DNA from 3 places in the Azonexus sp. GW821-FHT04F04 genome. Region 3 is predicted to be linked to each of the others. Evidence: predicted binding sites of a transcription regulator. Region 3 holds the regulator's gene; each other region holds the start of a gene.
The links. Region 3 encodes FNR, which switches genes on or off when oxygen is low (the NO sensors DNR and NnrR bind a similar motif). Its sites were predicted from a motif close to TTGANCTAGNTCAA; they were not measured.
Positions count from the first base shown of each region.

Region 1 (5,321 bases), on a different contig from region 3:
GAAGCGCGCAACCTGCTCGAAAGTGCCGGCATCCCGGCCTTCCGCATGCCGGAAACGGCAATCGAGCTGTTCCACCATATTTCCAAGTACTACCGCAACCAGAAGCTCCTGTTGCAAACGCCGGAGCCGACCCGCCAGCACGGCCGGCCGGAAGCCGAAGGCGCCAAGATGCTGATCGAGGCGCTGCTCGCCGAGCGCCGCAAGGTGCTCTCCGAAATGGAATCAAAGGCCATCCTGCGCGCTTTCAAGGTGCCGGTCGCCCAGACCATGGTTGCCCGTACGGCGACCGAGGCCTTGTTGCTCGCCGAGCAAATCGGCTTCCCGATCGCCATGAAGGTCGACTCCCCAGACCTGACGCACAAGTCCGACGCCGGCGGCGTCCGCCTCAACATCACCAATGCGCCGGCCGTCCGCAACGCCTATCACGACATCATCGATACCGTGCAAAAACGGCATCCGACCGCCAAGATCAACGGCGTCTCGATTGAGCCCTTCCTGTCGCGCCCGAATGGCCGTGAAGTGATGATCGGCGTCTTCCGCGATCCGATTTTCGGGCCGGTGATCACCTTCGGCGCCGGCGGTTTCGACGTCGAGATTTTCAGCGACCGCTCGGTTGCCCTGCCGCCACTCAACGAATTCCTGGCCAAGGATCTGATCGACTCGACACGCGCTTCGCTGATCCTCGACCAGTTCCACAACATGCCACCGGTCGACCGCGCCGCCCTCAAGGAAGTGCTGCTGTGCATTTCCGAAATGGTCTGCGAACTGCCGTGGATCCAGGAACTCGACCTCAACCCGCTGATCGTCGATGAAAACGGCGCCATCGCAGCTGATGCCCGCATCGTCATCGACCACGCCGCCAATGCCTCGGGCGACCGTTACGCCCACATGTCGATCTATCCGTACCCGGTGCATCTGATCCAGGAATGGCAGATGAACGACGGCAAGGTCGTCACCATCCGCCCGATCCGCCCCGAAGATGCCGACATGGAGCAGGAGTTCGTCAAGAACATGTCCGACGAGTCGCGCTACTACCGCTTCATGGACACCCTGCGCGAGCTGACCCAGACCATGCTGGTCCGCTTCACGCAGATCGACTACGACCGCGAAATGGCGCTGGTCGCGACGATGGTCGAACTGAATGAAGAAGGCGTCGACGAAGGCAAGGAGAAACAGATCGGTGTGGCGCGCTACGTCGGCAATCCTGATGGCGAGTCGGTCGAGTTCGCGCTGGCCGTTGGCGATGACTGGCAGAAGTGCGGCGTCGGCCGTAAGCTCATGACGGCGCTGATCGAATGCGCCCGCATGAAGGGCTATCGCGCCGTGGTCGGCGACGTGCTATCGACCAACTCCAAGATGTTCCGCCTGATGACCAGCCTCGGCTTCACCATCCACCCGCACCCCGACGACACGGCCGTCAAGCGCGTCGTCAAGCCGCTGACGGGCTAGGCCCTGACAGTCTCGCGCCGGCAGGTCCGGCGCGCAGGCAAACAAAAAGCCGGTCAATGACCGGCTTTTTTGCATCGGGAATTCAGCAGCGATTATTCGCCGTAGAAATTCACATCGTAGGGATAAGGCTTCTGCGGCACCTTGGAGCCAGCGTTGCGCGCCGAGCTGTCGACGTCCTGCTTCTTGTCCCACCACAGGGCGCGACCAACCTTCTGGTCCTCAACCCACTCGGGATGCTTTTCCAGTTGCTCGTTCATCCAAGTCTGGTGATCGGATACGTAGCTGGTGTTAACTTCCGCCATTTCGCTGCTTTCCTCAAGATATTCAAGACAATGCCGCGATTCTAGCACGCCAGCCTTGGCACATGAGTTGAGCGTTCATGTCTCGGCAACAGAAAACACAGGATTTGATCTGGATCAGATGTATATTAAAATTTGCTTATATTCTTGACTAAAGTAGTAGCTGTACGCCTGCGAGCAATGAGGCCTCTGATCCTTGAGAGGTCATCCACGCCGCGATAATTAGAGGAGACTGGACAATGGATCATGTACGCAGGCTTATTGGGGCGGCCTTGCTGGGAGCGGTTTTACTCGCTCAGGCAGCGGAAGGACCGGTGCCGCCACCAGCCGTCAGCAAGGCTGAAATATCGAAATCGACGACCGATCACAGCAAGCTCGAGGCATTGAAGGGACCGTTCAAGACCGGCCCCGAAGTGACCAAGGCTTGCCTGTCTTGCCACAACACGGCGGGACATCAGGTGATGAAGAGCATTCACTGGACCTGGGAAACCAAGAGCCCGACCACCGGCAAGACCCTCGGCAAGAAATGGGCGGCCAATAACTTCTGCGGCTCGCCGATTTCCAACGAGGCACGCTGCACCAGTTGCCACGCCGGTTACGGCTGGAACGACAAGAATTTCGACTTCACGAATCAGGACAACGTCGATTGCCTGGCCTGCCATGACAACACCGGCACCTACAAGAAATTCAGCACTGATGCCGGCCACCCGCTGTACGCGGACCGGGAGTTCGAGCCGATGGAAGGGCCACCGGGCAAAAAAATGTTCAAGGCCCCTGACCTGACCAAGATCGCCCAGCATGTCGGCAAACCAGGCCGCTCAAACTGCGGCGCCTGCCACTTCAATGGCGGTGGCGGCGATGCGGTCAAGCACGGCGACCTCGATTCATCGTTGAAGAATCCGTCGCGCGAGCTCGATGTACACATGGCCAAGGACGGCGCCAATCTTGTCTGCGCTGACTGCCATACGTTCAATGCGCACCAGCCGTCGGGTAGCCGTTATGCGACAACCGCCAAGGACAAGCACGGTTTCGACCTGCCCAAGGACGATCACAACCGGGCCACTTGCGAATCCTGCCACGGCTTCGCGCCGCACAAGGAAGCCAAGATCAACACCCACACCAACAAGGTGGCCTGCCAGACCTGCCATATCCCCGAATTTGCGCGGGGCGGCGTCGCTACCAAAATGCTGTGGGACTGGTCCACAGCCGGCAAGATGGGTCCGGATGGCAAACCGCTCTTCGTCAAGGATGATCACGGCCACCTGAAGTACTCGGCGGCCAAGGGTGATTTCGAATATGGCGAGAATGTCCGCCCCGAGTACAAGTGGTACAACGGCATCGTCCACCCTGTCGCCATCACCGACAAGATCGACGACAGCAAGGTCCTCGAACTCAATCGTGTCGAAGGCTCGGCCAGTGATCCGAACGCACGCATCTGGCCGTTCAAGGTCATGCGCGGCAAGCAGCCTTACGACACCGAGAACAAGACCCTGGTGGTCAACCATGTTTTCGGCGACGACGACACCTCGCTCTGGCGGAATTATGACTATGCCAAGTCGATCAAGGCGGGGATGGACTATGCCGGCCTGCCATACAGCGGCAAGTTCGGCTTTATTGAAACGAAGATGAACTGGTTCATTACCCACATGGTTGCCCCGAAAGAGAAAGCCGTGCCTTGCCAGGAGTGTCACACCCGTGCCGCGGACGGTCGCCTGAGCGCGATCACCGACATCTATCTGCCGGGCCGTGACAGCAACAAACTGGTCGACCTTTTTGGCGGGCTGATGATCGCCGGCGCCATCGGCGGCGGCCTGCTCCACGGCATCGTCCGTATCCTCAGCCGCCGCAAGGAGAATGCAAAATGAGCGAACGCATCTACATCTACAAGCGCTACGAGCGTTTCTGGCACTGGTCGCAGGCGCTGCTGATCATCATCATGATGATCACCGGCTTCGAAGTCCATGGCAGCTACACCCTGATCGGCTTCCAGAAGGCAGTGCAACTGCATAGCCTGGCTGCCTGGACGCTGCTCACCCTGTGGGCGTTCACCATCTTCTGGCAATTCACCACCGGCGAATGGCGACAGTACCTGCCTTCGCTGAAGAATGTCGGGGCAATGATCAAGTACTACACAGTCGGCATCTTCACCAATGCGCCGCATCCGTTCCACAAGACCGTGTTGCAAAAGCACAACCCGCTGCAACGCCTGGCCTACCTTGCCCTGCTCGCTTTCATTTCGCCGCTGCTCTGGGGCACCGGGATCTTCTACCTGTTCTACGGCGACTGGGTGCGTCTGGGCATCGACCAGAACCTGTCACTGGAAACAGTGGCCGTGTTGCACACCCTCGGCGCCTACATGATCACCGCCTTCTTCTTCATCCACGTTTATCTGACGACAACCGGCCATACGATCTTCGCCCACATCAAGGCGATGATTACCGGCTGGGAGGAAGTCGACGGACATCACTGAGTAATCCGGCAAGACCTTGCGTTTCGGGCGGAGCTTGTCTCCGCCCTTTTTTTGTTAACAGCCCCGGCATTAGTGGCCGAGGAGCAGCCAGGTCCTTGCGGCTTCCCGCAAAAGCTCCGGCAGCGCAAACAGCCAGTCGTCGGCCCATTTTCAATTTTCGCCCTTTTTCCCGGTTGACCGTGGCATCGCCCATGCCGACCGGCTAACAAAAGGCGCCAAGGGAAAACACCCCCTCGCTGCCAAGAATGGCAATCTTCCCGCCAAATACGGCAACACCTCCCCGAAATACAGCAAAAACACCCCTGCGACCGAATGTCGCACCCCTTCCATCCCATTGATCGAACGGCGAATTATTCTGTGATGAAGGCTGGCACGAGTCTTGATAAGTAAATACTGATATTTCTATCCTGATTACGTCCGATGCCCCGCAAGCCTGTCAATCTTCGCCACGAACTCATCCTCCTCGTGATCATCAAGCTGATGGTGATCGTCGGGCTGTGGTGGGCCTTCGTGCGCGATGCAAAAGTCGAGGTGGATAGCGAGCGGATCGCCACGCATCTCGTGGCACCGGCCGTAGCAGCCAGCCCCATTCACCACCCAGGAAACCCCCATGTTCAGTGAGCAACTCGTCGACCTGTCGCGCCTGCAGTTCGCCGTCACCGCGATGTACCACTTCCTTTTCGTGCCGCTGACCATCGGCATGACCTGGATTCTGGTCATCATGGAAGCGGTCTATGTCATGACCGGCAATCAGATTTACAAGGATATGACCCGCTTCTGGGGCAAGCTTTTTGGCATCAACTTCGCCCTCGGCGTCACCACCGGCATCACCATGGAGTTCCAGTTCGGCACCAACTGGGCGTATTACTCGCACTACGTCGGCGACATTTTCGGTGCACCGCTGGCCATCGAAGGCCTGATGGCCTTCTTCCTCGAATCGACTTTCATCGGCCTGTTCTTCTTCGGCTGGGATCGCCTGTCGCGCCGCCAGCACCTGCTGGTCACCATCCTCATGGCCGTTGGCACCAACCTCTCGGCCCTGTGGATCCTGATCGCCAATGGCTGGATGCAAAACCCGGTCGGCGCCGAATTCAGCTACGTGA
Region 1 covers NZ_JBWKSX010000002.1:149,432-154,752, forward strand. The annotation lists gene AC07TV_RS06070 (bifunctional acetate--CoA ligase family protein/GNAT family N-acetyltransferase) at 1-1,449, shown strand, start outside; gene AC07TV_RS06075 (DUF3460 family protein) at 1,542-1,751, opposite strand; gene AC07TV_RS06080 (tetrathionate reductase family octaheme c-type cytochrome) at 1,988-3,613, shown strand; gene AC07TV_RS06085 (cytochrome b/b6 domain-containing protein) at 3,610-4,218, shown strand; gene cydP (cytochrome oxidase putative small subunit CydP) at 4,639-4,839, shown strand; gene AC07TV_RS06095 (cytochrome ubiquinol oxidase subunit I) at 4,829-5,321, shown strand, end outside.
Region 1: the regulator FNR is predicted to act here: its motif matches at 1,856-1,869, upstream of AC07TV_RS06080 (tetrathionate reductase family octaheme c-type cytochrome).

Region 2 (5,321 bases), on a different contig from region 3:
CGACGAGCATGCCGAGCCAGAGCCCGGCGAGGCCGAAAACGATCGAGACAGCGACGAAGTAGGGAATCAGCGCGCCAGCGAACGGATAAAACGTGGCCGGCGAGGCGAAGCGGTAGAGATTGAAGCGATCTTTCATTCGAGGGCGATCTTCAAGGCAGCGGCCGATGCCCAGGGGGCAAAGCCAAGTGAGGCAAAGGTAAGTGCAGCGAGCAGTGACAGGTGACCTTCTCCCCCGAGCCCGGTCACCGTCGCATCCACTGCGCCAGCGCCGAATATTAGCACTGGAATATATAGCGGCAGAACCAGCAGCGAGAGCAGCACGCCGCCGCCACGCAAGCCCAGGGTCAGCGCCGCGCCGATGGCACCAATGCCGGACAGCGCCGGGGTGCCGATCAGAATGGCGAAAGTCAGTACGATCAAGGCGTCGGTCGACAGATCGAACTGGATACCGAGGACCGGGGCGATCAGCGCCAGCGGCAGGCCCGAGACCAGCCAGTGAGCAATCACTTTGCCGGTAACGACCAGCCCGAGGGGGTGCGGGGCCAGCGCCAGTTGTTCCAGTGTGCCATCGCGATGGTCGTCGGCGAACAGGCGGGGCAGAGAGAGCATGGTGGCGAGCAGGGCGGCGACCCACAACACGCCGGGCGCCAGCTTGCGCAGCAGGTCGGGTTCAGGTCCGACGCCGAGCGGGAACAGGCTGACCACAATGACGAAGAAGAAGAGCGCCGAAACGATATCGGCCTGGCGCCGCATGGCCAGTTTGAGATCACGGCCAATGACGGCTGCAACGATTTTGAACATCAGCGCATCATCCTCAACCGAGTCGCAATTCGCGCACCGTACCGGCCGGAATGCTGACCAACTGGTGCGTCGTCATCACGGCCAGGCCGCCTCGCTGCAGATGGCCCGAAATGATGCCGGCCAGCCAGTCGACCGCAGCAACGTCGAGGGCGACAAAAGGTTCGTCAAGTATCCACAGTGGCCGTTTTTCCTTGACCAGGCGGGCCAGCGCAACACGACGCTTCTGTCCCTGCGAGAGGTATTTGCAGGCGAGGTCTTCGCGGCCGGCCAGTCCGACCTGTTCCAGCGCGTCGATGGCGTCGTCTTCGGATAGTTCCTCGTCGGCCAGGCGGGCTGCTGCCAGCAGGTTTTCCAGCGGGGTCAATTCTTCCTTGATGGCGTTGAGGTGGCCAAGGTAGCAGAGGTCAGCGCGGAATTCGTCGGACTTGATCGACTCGCCCTTCCAGCGGATTTCACCGGTTTCCGGTGGCAAAAGGCCGATCAGCATGCGTAGCAGGCTGGTTTTGCCGGCGCCGTTTTTGCCCTGCAGGTACAGCAATTCCCCGGCCTCCAGCTTGAAGCCAAGGCCTGCGAACAGGCGGCGCTCGCCGCGCACGCATTCCAGATTGTCAGCTTCAAGCATCAGGGGGAAAACCGAAAGAAATCAGGCACAAATTATGGACGCGCAAGTTTAACGGCAGATTAACGGGAATCAAATAAACACCAACAAGAAAAACGGGGGCCGCAGCCCCCGCCCGTTCTCTGGAGCGGTTGTTATTTCTTTTCGAACGGCGTCGGACGCGGCGTCGCGTCGGATGACGGTGGCAGGATCGGCATCTTGAAGTTCGGCTGGTCGCCGGTCAGGGTCTTCAGGAAGGCGACGATCTTGGCGTTTTCGTCGGCTGTAAACTTCTTGCCGAGCTGGATGCGGGCCATCGTGTCTACTGCTTCCGGCAAGGTGTTGGCAGCGCCGTCGTGGAAGTACGGATAGGTCATTTCAACGTTGCGCAGGGTCGGCACTTTGAAGTTGAAGCGGTCGGCATCCTTGCCGGTCACGGCAGAACGGCCTTCGGCCGGGCTGGATGCCTTGTAGGCTTCGACCAGACCCATCTTCTGGAAGGAGTTGCCGCCGACGGCCGGGCCGTTATGGCAGGCAACGCATCCGGCGTCCTTGAATAGCTGGTAGCCGGCCAGTTCATCCTTGGTGATGGCCTTCTTGTTGCCCTTCAGGTATTTGTCGAAGCGTGAGTTCGGGGTGACCAGGGTTTCCTCGAAGGCGGCGATGGCCTTGGTGACTTTTTCGATATCGACCGTCTCGGAGCCGAAGGCCTTCTTGAATTCGGCAACGTAGCCGGGGATGGTTTGCAGCATGCTGACGGCCAGCGTGTGGGTGAAGCCCATTTCACCCGGATTGGCGATCGGGCCACCGGCCTGGGCCTTGAGGTCGGCGGCGCGGCCGTCCCAGAACTGGGCGAGGTTGAGGCTGGAGTTGAGCACGGTCGGCGCATTGATCGGGCCTTCCTGCCAGTTGTGACCGATCGAGGTCTTGATGTTGTCGGTGCCGCCCATCGACAGGTTGTGGCAGGAGTTGCAGGAGATGAAGCCGGATTTGGAGAGGCGCGGATCGAAATAGAGTTTTTTGCCCAGTTCGACGAGGGCCGGGTTGGTGACCTTGGCCGGTGCAATTGGCTGGATCGGTTCATTGCTGGCAGCCATGGCAGCCTGACTGATGATGGCTCCGGAAAGCAGTGCAATGGCGACGGACAACGTAGTGTGTTTCATCGTTTATCTCCCTTGGTGAAAAAGTATCGATGGTCGATTCTCCCCTTCCTGCTTGTGCTAATATTGATCCAAGTCAATGATTTTTATGGGTTTTGGTTATAGCGGTTATAGCCGTTCCCTATAGTCGTCAGAAGGGGCATGAGCCCTCGTGTGTCAAATGGAGAGTAGCAATGACCTTAACCGAGTTGCGCTATATCGTCGCTTTGGCTCAGGAAGGTAATTTCAGCCGGGCGGCGGAGCACTGTTCGGTCAGCCAGCCAACGCTGAGCGTGGCGATCGCCCGCCTGGAGGACGAGTTTGGCGTGCAACTGTTCGAGCGCGGCAAGGGTTTTGTCAGCCCGAGTGCGGTTGGTGCCAAGGTGGTCGAGCAGGCCAAGCGGGCGCTTGGTGAGGCGGAGAAAGTCCGGCAGGTGGCCATGCTTGGCCGGGACCAGCTGGAGGGGCCATTGCGGCTCGGTGTGATTCACACCATCGGCCCCTATCTGCTGCCGCAACTCATTCATTCCCTGAAAGTGGTGGCGCCGGCCATGCCGCTCGCCATCGAGGAGAACATGACGGCTACGCTGGCCGACATGCTGCACGACAACGAAGTCGACGTCGTCATCATTGCGCTGCCCTTCGACGTGCCGGGGGTGTTGACCCGGGCGATCTACGATGAATCCTTCAAGGTTGTCGTGCCGCGCGGTCATCCCTGGGAAAGCAGGAAGTGGATTGCGCCCGAGGACGTGGCCGGCGATGAGGTGCTGTTGCTGAAGGCCGGCAACTGCTTCCGCGATCAGGTTCTGGGCGCCTGTCCGCAGGTCAGTAGCCCGGAAACCGACGTCCGGCTCGGCCATTCGATCGGTACCATCCGCTGCATGGTGGCCTCCGGCCTCGGCGTGTCAGTGTTGCCGGACAGCGCGCTGGGCCATCCTTACAGCAACGACATGATCAGCGTCATTCCCTTCAAGGAGCCAGCCCCGGCCCGCCGGGTGGCGCTGGCCTGGCGGCCGGGATTCGTGCGGCCGAAGGCCATCGAGGCGCTGCTTGATGCGGTGCGGGGGCTCCGTTCGCCAGCCTATCGCTTGCTGGTCTGAGTGTTCATCAGCACTTCGGCCTGAATGTGCTGGATGCACTCGGTCAGGCTGGCGTTCTGCTCCTCGAATTCCAGTTTCAAAGCCGCGATGGCGCTGCTGTCCCCAGTGTCGTGGCAGCGACGCAATTGGCTGCCGATGTCGTGCAGTTTCTTGTGCAGGTCTTCGATCATTCGGAACGCGTCGGCACTGGCATAGCGCTGACCGTCCTGGCTGTAGTACCAGCGACCAAAACGGCATTGATGTTGGTCGAGTTCGGGAGGGCGGATGGCCCCCGTCGTGTCGTCGAGGTAGGCATACAGCGATTTTTTCCAGCGGCTGTGGTCGACGTCGGCGATCAGCATGGGCAAATCCTCGTGTGACCATTTGAAGGCCGTGGCCAGACCCCATAGTTCATCCGGTTTGAATTGCCTGATCCATTCGGGCAGAAGCGCGGCCGGCATCGGGTGGGCGATGCCGAAGCCTTGCGCCATGTCACAGCCCAGAAGCAGGAGAACAAGGCCGTGCTCGACGGTTTCCACCCCTTCGGCGATGACTTGCCGGCGGAAAGCCTGGGTCAGCCCGATGACGCCTTCGACGATGGCCAGATCGTCGGCATCGTCGAGCATGTTGCGGATGAAGGACTGGTCGATCTTGAGTACATCGGCCGGCAACTGGCGGAAATAGGTCAGTGACGAATAGCCAGTGCCGAAATCGTCGAGGGCAAAGCTGACGCCGAGGCGCCGGCATTCGCCGAACAGTTCGGCGACGTTGGCCATGTCTTCAAGGGCGGCGGTTTCGAGCACTTCAAGCTCGATCAGGCCGGGTGCCAGATTCGGATGGGCCGCCAGCAACTCAGCTAGGCGCCGCGAAAAGCCTTCGTGCTGCAGGTGCTTGCCGGAAATGTTGATGCTGACCGGCAGGTCGACACCTTGGGCGTGCCAGTCTTCCATCTGACGCAGGGCTTCCTGGATGACCCAGTCGCCGACTTCAATATCCAGTTCGCTGTCTTCGATGATGGGCAGGAAGCGTCCCGGCAGCAGCAGGCCATCGGTCGGGTGTTGCCAGCGGATCAGTGCTTCGGCGCCGGTTACGCTGCCCTTGCGCATGTTCACCTTGGGCTGGAAGTAAAGCTCGAATTCGCCCTTGGCGAGGCCTTCCCGAATGCGCACGATTTCTTCGCGGCGAATGCGGGTGCGGCGGTCGTTTTCCGGGTCGAACAGGTGATGGCGATTGCGGCCGCCCTGCTTGGCCGCGTACATCGCCTGGTCGGCATGGCGGAGCAGCGTGTCGGCATCCGAGCCGTCATGCGGGTAGAGGGTCACGCCAATGCTCGCCGAAATCGAAATGGCGTGTTCGGAGACGCGGAAAGGTTGATTCAGTGCGCTGATGATGCGGGCGACGGCATAGTCGCATTCGTGCAAGTCATCAAGATTGGAAACGAGCAGTACGAACTCGTCGCCACCCAGACGTGACACCGTGTCGCCGGCCCGGACACAGGTCTTGAGGCGCTGGGCAACTTCGATGAGCAGGAAATCGCCGGCCGAGTGGCCAAAGCGGTCGTTGATCGGCTTGAAATTGTCGAGATCGAGATAGCAGATAGCCAGCATCTTCCCGCTGCGCTCGGTTTGCGCCATGGCGAGTTGGAGGCGGTCGCCGAGCAGCATGCGGTTGGGTAGCTGGGTCAGCGCGTCGTAGTGAGCGAGG
Region 2 covers NZ_JBWKSX010000001.1:318,285-323,605, forward strand. The annotation lists gene ccmC (heme ABC transporter permease CcmC) at 1-136, opposite strand, end outside; gene ccmB (heme exporter protein CcmB) at 133-801, opposite strand; gene ccmA (cytochrome c biogenesis heme-transporting ATPase CcmA) at 815-1,423, opposite strand; gene AC07TV_RS01580 (cytochrome-c peroxidase) at 1,555-2,562, opposite strand; gene AC07TV_RS01585 (hydrogen peroxide-inducible genes activator) at 2,733-3,638, shown strand; gene AC07TV_RS01590 (EAL domain-containing protein) at 3,620-5,321, opposite strand, start outside.
Region 2: the regulator FNR is predicted to act here: its motif matches at 2,626-2,639, upstream of AC07TV_RS01580 (cytochrome-c peroxidase).

Region 3 (5,321 bases):
TGACTTCGCTGGTGCCTCGACGCGCTGGATCGGCCGCTTCCAGCTGGCCGGCGGCAAGCTGACGACGACGGTCGGGGTCGACTACGAGCAGTCGATCGACAACCGGCGCGGTTACGAGAATTTCATCGGCGCCACGCTCGGCGTCAAGGGCGTCCAGCGTCGCGCCGAAGAGGATCGCGTCGCCAGCTTCGACCAGTACGCCCAGGCCGAATGGCAGGGCGAGCGCTGGACCTTCAGTGGTGGCGTTCGCCACAGCCAGGTTTCATTCAACGTCAAGGACGCCTATCTGAGCAACGGCAACGATGGTGGCAGCGTCAGCTACGAGAAGACGACGCCGACCATCGCCGCGATGTTCCGCCTGACGCCAACGGTGAACATCTACGCCAGCGCGGCGCGCGGCTTCGAGGCGCCGACTTTCAACGAGTTGTTCTATTCCGGACCCGGCGGCACCTTCAGCTACAACCTAAAGCCGTCGACCAGTACGCACTACGAAACCGGTCTCAAGGCCTTTATCGGCAACGATAGTCGGATTGACGTGGCGGTCTTCCAGATCGAAACCGAGGATGAACTGGTCGTCGATTCGGCCTCCGGGGGCCGGACAACCTACCGCAATGCAGGCCAGACCCTGCGCCGTGGTCTCGAAGCCGGGCTCGACAGCCGCTGGGCCAACAACCTGTCGACCCGCATCGCCTATACCTTCCTCGACGCCCGTTACGACGAAGCCTTCACCACCTCGTCCGGACTGATCAATGCTGACAACCGTCTGCCCGGCGTTCCTGCCCAGAGCCTGTTCGGCGAACTGGCCTGGAAACATCCGGCCAGCGGCTTCCATGCCGCCGTCGAGGGCATCGCCCGGAGCAAGGTTTACGTCGAGGACACCAACACCAGGCAGGCAGCGCCGGGCTACGCCATCGCCAACCTGCGCTTCGGTGTCGACCGCAAGGTCGGCGACCTCAACCTGCGTACCTTCCTGCGCTTTGACAACATTTTCGATCGCCAGTACGTCGGCTCGGTCATCGTCGGCGACGGCAACAGCCGCTACTACGAAGCGGCGCCGGGGCGCACCTGGCTGGCCGGCGTGAGCGCGCGATATACTTTTTGAGCACCTCCATTCCCCCGCTCAAGCCCGGCCCCGGTCGGGCTTTTTTACGCCTGCTGAAACGCTGAACACTGTTTCGTTTTGGCTCAGCGACGCAGCAATTGTCCAGAAACTGAACGCGTCAGCATGTTCGGATGATTGCCACGGTCAACCGGGAAAAAGGCCTGAAATCCAAGTGCTAGCGGACTTTGCAGAAAAATCACGGGGTTTTTTGACGGGCTGGCACGGCCTTCGCAATTACATAGCGCGGAACACTGCCCTCGGGGTTGGGAGAGGGAAGATTCGTACGGAGCGGTACTCGCTTCGGGGTTCATTCACACAAAAGATGATTGAGGAGCAATTCAATGCAGAAAAAACTTATCGCGCTGGCTGTTGCAGCTGTTACGTCCGGTGCAGCCTTCGCACAATCCAACGTCACCATCTACGGTAACGTCGATATGGGTGTCATGTTCCGTCAAGGCAGCAACGGCGCAGTCGCCAGCGGCCAGTCGCAGTACGACCTGCAAAGCGCTGCTTCGCAGAGCCACATCGGCTTCAAGGGCGTCGAGGATCTGGGCAACGGCCTCAAGGCCCTGTTCGACCTGCAATACCGCATCAGCCCGGACACCAGTACCGGCCTGGCTTCTGCCGGCCACCAGTACGTCGGCGTGACCGGCGGTTTCGGTACTGCCGTTGCCGGTTACCTCGACGGCATCCGTTACGGCATCTACGGCAAGTACAGCCCGTTCGGCAACTACTCGGTCGCCAGCCTGACCTCGATGACCACCCAGTACGACCGCGCAGCCAACGCCATCGCCTACATCTCGCCGTCCTTCAGCGGCTTCACCGTGATCCTGGCCACCGCCACCAACACCCAGGGCGCCGAAGGCAGCCTGAATGCCGTCCACTCGCCGATGACCGCGACCACCACGGGCAACAACGGTGACGACCGTCTGCTGTCGGCCAACCTGATCTACGCCAACGGCCCGCTGAGCATCGATCTCGACTATGAAACCACCCGGGCCGTCGGTTACGACAATTCCCGCCTCTACGTTGCCACCGCCGGCGCTTCCTACGACTTCGGCGTAGTCAAGGTCAGCGGCGTCTATGACGTCATCAAGGGCGATGTGAACTCGTTCATCGGCGGCAACACGACCTTCGCTACCGCTGCCTTCGGTCTGGCGGCCAACCAGAAGTATGATCGTCGCAACTGGTTCATCGGCGCCACCGTGCCGGTCGGCAAGTTCTCCGTGCTCGGCATGTTCGGCCAGGTCAAGGACAAGACCCTGACCGACCGCGATGCCTGGAAGATCGGCCTCGGCGCACGCTACGCCCTGTCCAAGCGTACCGAACTGTACGCTGACTACGCGCACATCAAGAACGACACCAATGCGGCCTACACCATCAACCCGATGGGCAACAGCTCCGGTACCAGCGCCGGCATCAACGGCCTGGCCATCGGTATGAAGCACTCGTTCTAAATCGCTGATTTGCCCGGACGGTTCGCTTTTCCATTGAAGCGTCCAGGCAACGAACTCTTGCGTCAGATGTTTTCTGTACATCTGTTTGGGACGTCCCACGGGGCGTCCCATTTTTTTCTGGTTTTCCTGTTGCTGCTCGGGATTTCCCTGCCAACGGTCGCAGACGACGCCGTCGTCGTCACGGTGAGCAATTCCGATTTCCGGACCGCCCACGACGGGCTGATCGAAGCTATCGAGAGCGAAGGCCTAGTGGTCGGCAGCATCCTGCCGTTTCGCGACATGCTGGCCCGCACCGCTGTCGGCGGCAGCGCGATTCCTTACGGCGAAGCGGAAATCATCCAGTTCTGCAGCAGCCTGCTGGCCGCTGAGTTGGTCCGCGAAGACCCTCGGCAATTGACGCTATGCCCGCTGTCCATTGCCCTGTATTCATTGGTAGGAAAGCCGACCGAGATCCACTTGGCGTATCGTTCGCCTGGCGGCTCGACGGCAGGCCGGCAGCGTGCCGAATCGTTGTTACAGAGGATTGTCCTGCGCGCAGCGGAACTAGCCCGCCTGCGCTGGTAGAAGCCTCGCTCAGGAGGCGCGGTGGTTCATCAGGGCTTTCAGCCCGTTCACGTTCAGGATGCGAATGTGTTTCTGCTGAACGGCGATATGGCCTTCTTCCTGGAAGCGGGAGAAAGCGCGAGACACCGTTTCGAGCTTGAGGCCGAGGTAGCTGCCGATTTCCTCGCGCGTCATTCGCAGGTAAAACTCGGCGTGCGAAAAGCCGCGCGCCGTGAAGCGCTGTGACAGATTGAGCAGGAAGGCAGCCAGTCGTTCCTCGGCGCGCATCGTGCCAAGCAACATCATGACGCCGTGGTCGCGGACGATTTCCCGGCTCATCACCTTGTGGAAATGATGCTGCAGCGTGTGGATCTCCCGCGACAGGCCTTCCAGGCGCGAGAACGGAATGGCGCAAATCTCGCTGTCTTCGAGCGCGATGGCATTGCAGGTGTGGTGTTCGGTACTGATGCCATCGAGGCCGAGCAATTCGCCGGCCATCTGGAAGCCGGTTACCTGGTCGCGTCCATCTTCAAGCAGCACATCGGTCTTGAAGAAGCCGCTGCGAATCGCATAGATGGCATCAAAAACTTCGCCGGCACGGTAGAGGTGGTCGCCGCGCTTGATCCGACGGCGGGTCGATACCAGATCATCAAGACGTTCCAGTTCTTCGAGGCTGAGACCGTACGGCAGGCACAGTTCGCGCAGGTTACAATTGGAACAGGCTGTCTTGATAACAGACAGCGTGACTTCCTGATTTAACGGGTGTGTTTGAGCCATTCGCAACCTGCATTCGCTTGATCCAAGTCAACCATAAAATCGAACCTTCCGAACATAATCAGACCTACTTTTAGTGGCTGGCCTAATGAATTTCGCAACTGAAAACCTCGTATTCGATCCCCAGATCATCCGCCGTTTTGATGTCAACGGCCCCCGTTACACGTCTTATCCGACGGCCGATCGCTTTGTCGAGGCCTTCGATTCTGAGGCAGCGAAAGTCTGGCTTGGCAAACGGAATATCGGCGGCATAAGCCGACCTCTCTCATTATACTTCCACATACCTTTCTGTAACACTATTTGCTACTACTGCGCGTGTAACAAAATTATCACCAAGGATCACGGGCGTAGCGCGAAATATCTCCGGTATCTGGCAAAGGAGCTGGATATCCAGGCTGCGGCGCTGGAAGGTCGCGATGGTGAGCACGAAGTTATCCAGCTGCATTGGGGTGGCGGTACACCAACCTTCCTGTCGCACGATGAAATGCGCCAACTGATGGGTGAAACGCGCAAGCACTTCAAGCTGCTTGAGGGCGGCGAATACTCTATCGAAGTCGATCCGCGCAAGGTCGATACGGCGACCGTTGCGCTACTCGGCGAACTCGGCTTCAACCGGATGAGCGTTGGTGTCCAGGATTTCGATGAAAAAGTCCAGGTCGCTGTCAATCGCGTGCAGAGCGAGGAAGAAACCTACAGCGTGATCCGCGATGCACGGGCCAACGGTTTCAAATCGGTTTCTGTGGACCTGATCTACGGCTTGCCGCACCAGACTGTCATGGGTTTCAACCGGACCATCGAGCGGGTATTGGCGATGGATCCGGATCGCCTGTCGATCTACAACTACGCGCACATGCCGAGCATGTTCAAGCCGCAGCGCCGGATCAACGATGCCGATCTGCCGTCGGCCGATACCAAGTTGCAGATTCTGGCGCTGGCCATCAAGAAACTGACCGATGCAGGCTACGTTTTCATCGGCATGGACCACTTTGCCAAGCCCGATGATGAACTGGCTGTTGCTCAGCGCCAAGGCCGCCTGCACCGCAATTTTCAGGGCTATTCGACGTATGCCGACTGCGACATGCTGTCTTTCGGCATTTCGTCGATCAGCAAGGTCGGGCCGAGCTACTACCAGAATGTCAAGACCGCCGATGAGTACTACGATGCGCTCGATACTGGCTCCCTGCCGGTGTTCCGTGGCATCGAACTGACGGCTGACGACATTCTGCGTCGCTCCATCATCCAGGCCCTGATGTGCCATTTCGAATTGTCCATTGAAAGCATTGAAAGCGCTCACCTGATCGACTTCCGCGAGTATTTTGCAGCAGAGCTGGAAGACATGAAGGAAATGGAGCGGGCCGGGTTGCTCAAGATCGACCGCGAATGGATCACTGTCCTGCCGCCGGGACGTCTTCTGGTGCGCATCATTTCGATGGTCTTCGACCGCT
Region 3 covers NZ_JBWKSX010000005.1:55,327-60,647, reverse strand. The annotation lists gene AC07TV_RS11635 (TonB-dependent receptor family protein) at 1-1,102, shown strand, start outside; gene AC07TV_RS11630 (porin) at 1,444-2,559, shown strand; gene AC07TV_RS11625 (DUF302 domain-containing protein) at 2,689-3,123, shown strand; gene fnr (fumarate/nitrate reduction transcriptional regulator Fnr) at 3,133-3,879, opposite strand; gene hemN (oxygen-independent coproporphyrinogen III oxidase) at 3,965-5,321, shown strand, end outside.